Regions from separate parts of the Pantoea sp. LMR881 genome, predicted to be linked through region 1. Evidence: predicted binding sites of a transcription regulator. Region 1 holds the regulator's gene; the other holds the start of a gene.
What was found. The regulator LexA, encoded in region 1, represses DNA repair genes until DNA is damaged. The targets are predictions, from matches to a motif close to TNCTGTATGTACATACAGNA.
Positions count from the first base shown of each region.

Region 2: the regulator LexA is predicted to act here: its motif matches at 1,137-1,156, upstream of O3W44_RS00905 (YebG family protein).

Region 1 is NZ_JAPVOK010000002.1:2,006,109-2,009,261, reverse strand. It holds partial or broken gene plsB (glycerol-3-phosphate 1-O-acyltransferase PlsB) at 1-598, opposite strand, end outside; gene O3W44_RS11260 (diacylglycerol kinase) at 727-1,095, shown strand; gene lexA (transcriptional repressor LexA) at 1,201-1,815, shown strand; gene dinF (MATE family efflux transporter DinF) at 1,925-3,153, shown strand, end outside.
Region 2 is NZ_JAPVOK010000001.1:147,047-150,199, reverse strand. It holds gene O3W44_RS00910 (Glu/Leu/Phe/Val family dehydrogenase) at 1-128, shown strand, start outside; gene O3W44_RS00905 (YebG family protein) at 789-1,121, opposite strand; gene O3W44_RS00900 (SIR2 family protein) at 1,311-2,105, opposite strand; partial or broken gene O3W44_RS00895 (non-canonical purine NTP pyrophosphatase) at 2,102-2,660, opposite strand; gene fhuE (ferric-rhodotorulic acid/ferric-coprogen receptor FhuE) at 2,863-3,153, opposite strand, start outside.

The DNA.
Region 1 (3,153 bases):
GGCAAAGTGAATACGCGCCACGCGCGCCAGTTTTTGCGCAATGGATTGATCTGTTCCGTGCTCGGTCGCCATTCGGCGTAGCGAAACCGTGGGCGAAAAACGCACAAAGCTGTCACGTCCGTGCCAGAGCACGGCGAAAAACTTTGCACGCCATTCAGCACACGCAAATGCGGCGTGGCTTCTCCCTGAACCTCACGCCCCGGCGCGCGACCAAACATCACCGTTACCGGCAACATTTGAATGTCGAGGTCGGGATTGTTGCGATGCAGATCAAGATAATCGTGAAAGATTTTCACTGACTCGACGCTGGGCACAAAATAGGGAAACACGCGCGGGCCATCGTGAATAAAAACGTGGCGTGGCAGCAGTACCCCGTCAATCTCCAGGGAGAAAGTGGGTCGGGAAGATCGTGTTTGATACACTGCGCACGTAAAGTCAGTAAGTCGGCCTTCGAATCGTAAGGCAGAACATACATAATGGGCCGGGTAGGATCCAGACCATGTTCAGAAACAGGATCGGCCGGAATGGCCTTACTTTTTACCAAAAACGAGAGTGGTAAATTGAGTAATTTGTAATAAAGTTTACGCCAACCTGACATAGACAACATGAAGCCTCTTGTTAGCAAAGCGCCGCAAGCATACCAGAAAGTGCAGCGAAGATCTGTGGTGGTGCCAAATGCACGCAGCCCAGACATTGACGTCATTCCGTTAAAAGGGTTCCCTCAACATGGCAAATAACGCCACCGGTCTTATCAGAATTGTGAAAGCAGCCGGTTATTCCTGGCAAGGCCTGCGCGCCGCCTGGCAACATGAGGCTGCATTTCGCCAGGAAGCTATCGTTGCGCTTGTTGCTATCGGCGTGGCTTGCTGGCTGGATATCGATATTATTTCGCGCATTTTAATGATTGGAACGGTGATGTTAGTCGTCATCGTTGAGATCCTAAACAGTGCTATTGAATCGGTTGTTGACCGTATTGGCCAGGAACGTCACCCGCTTGCTGGCCGGGCAAAAGATATGGGCTCAGCGGCGGTATTGCTAAGTATCTTACTGGCGGTTTTCGTCTGGATCGCGCTGCTTTGGACACATTTGCGATAAGCTTTCCAGAAAGTGCCAACCGGCTGATTAATACCTGACTTTTGGTTTCCATTTCGCCAATACCTGTATATACTCACAGCGACTGTATAAACAACCAGGGGCGGGATGAAAGCGTTAACCAGCAGGCAGCAGCAGGTCTATGATCTGATTCGCGACCACATTAATCAAACGGGCATGCCGCCTACACGTGCAGAAATCGCTGCGCAACTGGGTTTTCGTTCACCCAACGCTGCTGAAGAGCACTTAAAAGCCTTAGCGCGTAAAGGCGTCATTGAAATTGTTTCTGGCGCATCACGTGGCATCCGTCTGTTAATGGAAGAAGAGACGTCAGAAGGCATTCCACTGATTGGTCGCGTGGCCGCCGGTGAGCCGATGCTGGCGCAAGAACATATCGAAACTCATTACAAAGTCGATCCCGGCCTGTTTAAGCCTTCAGCGGATTTCCTGCTGCGCGTTAACGGTATGTCGATGAAGGATATCGGCATCATGGATGGCGATTTGTTAGCGGTACACAAAACGCAGGATGTGCGCAACGGACAAGTGGTTGTGGCGCGTATTGACGATGAAGTTACGGTGAAACGCTGGAAAAAACAGGGTGCCATTGTGCATCTGTTGCCAGAAAATAACGAATTTGAACCCATCGTGGTTGATACACGCGCTCAGTCTTTGACCATCGAAGGTTTAGCGGTTGGCGTGGTTCGTAACGGTGAGTGGCTGTAATCCTGCTATAGCTGCTTTTGTTCGCTGGTCCTGATGCTATTCTGTCTGCCCGAATTTAGCCGCTGCTGTCTCGCCTGTTGACGCAGCGGCGTTGAGCACGGATCTGCGAATGCCATTTTTGACTACAGCCGACAAAAATCTTTGGCGGCTAGCTCTGCCAATGATCCTTTCTAATATTACTGTCCCGTTACTGGGCCTGGTTGATACAGCCGTCATTGGTCATCTTAATAGCCCGGTCTATCTCGGCGGCGTAGCTATTGGCACCACTATCACCAGCTTCCTTTTTATGCTGTTGCTTTTCCTTCGGATGAGCACCACGGGGTTAACAGCACAGGCATTCGGCGCAAATGACAAAGCAGCCCTGGCACGTGCGCTGACCCAGCCATTAATCATGGCGCTGTTGGCCGGCATAATCTTTATCTTCCTGCGCGATCCGATCTCTCTGCTCGCGACTCATCTGATGGGCGGTGATCCAGACGTGCTGGAGCAGGCCGCGCTCTTTATTCATATTCGCTGGCTCAGTGCCCCCGCAACCCTGGCAAACCTGGTGATTTTAGGCTGGTTGCTTGGTGTGCAGTATGCACGCGCACCGGTGATTTTGCTGGTGGTCGGTAATACAGTGAATATTTTACTCGATCTCTGGCTGGTGCCTGGGTTGCACTGGGGCGTAGCGGGGGCTGCAACAGCCACGGCGCTGGCAGAATATGTCACGCTGGCAGTCGGTTTAGCGATGGTCTGGCGCGTTTTGAAGCTTCGCGGTATTGATATGAATGTCATCAGACAGAGCTGGCGTGGGGATATGGGCCGCCTGCTGCGGCTTAATCGCGACATTATGTTGCGTTCGCTCATGCTGCAATCATGCTTTGCTTCCCTGACTCTGCTTGGGGCACGGATCGGGCCGGAAGTGGTAGCAGTCAACGCCGTGTTGCTGATGTTTATTACCTTCACTGCCTATGCGCTTGATGGTTTCGCTTATGCTGTTGAGGCATTTGCGGGTGAAGCGCACGGTGCGAAAGATAGCAGCAAATTATTACGTGTCTGGCGAGCAGCCTGTCGACAGGCATTGCTGGTCGCAATTATCTTTTCGCTGATATATGCCATTTTCGGTACGCAAATCGTGTCACTGCTAACGTCCATTGGCGCGTTACAGCAGATGGCGGATCGTTATCTGTTCTGGCAAATCGTTATTCCGATAGTCGGTGTAGGGTGTTATCTGCTGGATGGCATGTTTATTGGCGCAACGCGCGGTCGCGAGATGCGCAACAGCATGGCGGTAGCGGCGCTGGGATATTTTCTCACGTTATTGACGGTGCCCTGGCTGGGCAATCATGGCTTATG
Region 2 (3,153 bases), on a different contig from region 1:
CCGACGCTATGGTTCACGTATGGGAAAAAGCGAAAGAAAAGGACTGTTCCCTGCGCACGGCAGCCTACATAGTAGCCTGTGAACGTATCCTTATGGCACGTAAAGACCGCGGCATTTATCCAGGCTAACTCTCTGTCATTTCTGGCGACACGGCAATTATTACCGCCAACCGCATATTATCGGTACTGTGAACCCGCCACTCTGGCGGGTTTTACCGTCTGATTTAACTCCACCCTCCTGCTGATAAGATTTCAGATCAAAAGATGCAAAAGCGTTGGCTGAAGGTTGTTGCAGCCTAACCAAACAGACGAATTGATACATGCATGGAATGTTTTTACAGCGCAATGGGTATTGATTGATCTAAAGCAATGTCCCTGCGCCTCTCAACTGCCAGTTTATGTAAACAGGTTTCCGACTACATAGCGACAGCAGGAGATAATATGACAGCAAGTAAAATCGGTTTAATGGGTGGACTGGTTGTGTGGCTGGCCTACGTTGCGTGGATGGCTCATTTTTATTCCAGCACCTTTATGCAGTTCTCTAACTTGTAGCAGCTCGCAATTGAAATCCCTCCGACTCGCAATCAGCGCAAGTTTCGGCCCACATTAACTGCCAATGAACAACAGCTCCGGCTCACATTAAGTGACAATGAATACTACTTAGAGCTGCCAGAAAAGAACTGTATTCATAAGATTGAGGTGGAGGTGCGCAGTATGCTTTATGGGATTACCCCCTCCTCAAAGCGCAAACAAAAACGCCGAAAGCATAATACTTTCGGCGTTTGGCTATCAGGCGGCTTTAACCGCTCGGACTTTTTTCGTGTTGGTCGCTGTGGCGACATCGTCATTTTCTTCGTGATCAACAGCGGAGGCAGACGGTAAAGCTTCTGGCAGCTTACTGGTGCGAAGAATATGCTGAACGGCGTCTTTTTGCTCCGCAATCAGCAGGCCCAGCGTTTCAGCCTGTGTTTCTTCTAATGCAGGTTGATGCTGTAACAGCCAGTCGGTAAAGGCTTCAGCCATATCGAGCATTTTGTCGTAGGCATCGGCCTCTTTCTTATTGGCAAACGTCATCTTCTCTTCACCCTTTCTGACGACTACAAATTTTGTTTCGACAGCCATTTTCTCGCCCTCTGATACTGTGTTTATATACAGTATAACACGATAGTTTTTGATTACCACTCGAGATTATCAGTGTATAACCCGGCATACCCCGACAACCTTGATCGAATCACCTGTTTTTCATTAGTGACTGAATAATCAAGCCAAAAAGGGATGAGTGGAATGTTTCTGCTGTAAAACATGCAAGCATCAGACGATCAGTTCTTGCAGAAAACTCGCAAGGGCCTTACGCGGATCATCCTCCTCTGACACGATCATCTCAATGCCCCATTGCCCCAGCACTTCTTTTGCCACTGGATTATTACGATTAGTAAACAGATAAGATTTTGGGCGGGCTGTGGCCAGCCCGGTGCGGCCCCACATTTTAGTCAAACGATAAAACAGCAGGCGTATGTTAAAGTCGCTAATGCTGTAACCGACAAACAATACCGAATTGCCCATCACATCATGTGTGAGTTTGATGTCCAGCGGAGAATCAAAATAGAGGCGTTCGAAGTAACTGCTTTCATCCAGCACAATCGACGTGTCATCATCGAAATCACCGTGTAACTTGATGATATGGCGCTTGTCTTCTGTCAGGGCTACTAAATCCGCCGCATTAGCTACTTTTGAATAGGGAACGCCATGCGCATCATGTGCGGCTTCCAGCCAGCGGTCATAATTGGTTGTGTAGATACGCGAAAACTGACCCTGCGTGATCATCGTGTGAATTTCAGAGGTACGAACATCAATATCTGGCCGATGCCATTCACGATCCATCCAGCTTCTTAACGGCCCAAGTGAACCTTTCTTTTGCTTGTAATACTCCGCCAGCGACAGATGCGTACCGTAAGTATTAAAAATTTCGGGGTCATAGCCCAGCTCATTGGCTAAATGAGAAATCAGTTCATGCCATTCAGGCAGGCCGAGGTTGCGCGAAATACCGGCGCCAGCGAATAAGATCAATTTTCCTGAATCATAGGCGCGTTTTAGTTCTGGTTTCATGCCACTCCCCGAGCGGTTTTCAAAAAGGTGGCGAAACGATCCAGCGCAATACGGCGCATGGATATCTCATTTTTTTATCACCCATTTCTGCAAACGTTTGACTACAGCCTTCAGGAATAAAGACGCAATCCCACTGAAATCCACGTGTACCCGCTGGTTTAGCGGCAATAGTGCCCCGAAGCTCACCAGAAAACTGATACATTTTACGGCCATCGCAATAGCCAAGTACCGTTTTGGCTGTGACTCCTGGCTATCCAGCCCTTGCACCAGCGAGGCGAAACGCTCGGCATCCAGGCGATTCCAGAATATGCGTGTCAGTCCGGCAGGCAAGCCATTCAGACCATCCAGATATAAGCCAGTATGCTCGACAAACAGAGGCCGGCCGATGATAGAAAAAGCCTTGGTCAGCTTATCGCGCACCAGTTCTAATTCGTTTTCAGTTTGAATTTCTTCGATGCGGCGGGCGACAGGTAATACCTCAACGCCCACCGGTTCAAGAATTTTGCGTACCTCTGCCAGCTTTGGCTCACTGGCAGAAAGAAATCTGATTTTCATGCTGTATCCCGTTCAGTAAGTTACCAGTTTACTGTTTTTATGATGTCGCAAGGCAGGATAAATCGCTAACGCTGGAGAGTGTAGCGCAAATCAGTACGGCGGGCGGGAAGAACCGTCGCGGATGAGCAAGGCAATGAACGACGAAACGCCCCCGGAGAGGCGTTTCGTCTTTGTACCGTTGCGCGGCGGCGCGATACGTTTATCAGAAACTATAGCTGGCAGTAACAGATACGTTGCGCGGTGCGCCGTATACAACGTCTCCTTCGAGGTTGGTATCGTACTCTTTATCGAACAGGTTATTGATGTTAGCTTGCAATGCCAGCTGTTTCGTTACCTGGTAGCGACCAAAGAGGTTAACCAGCGCATAGCTACCCTGTTCAGAATAGAAGGTTCCGTTGCCATCAGGCCCGGCGCTCTCGCTCCAGACATGGGTCTGCCAGTTGACGCCACCGCCCACGGTCAACTCCTGCAGCATCGGTAAGCGATAGCTGGT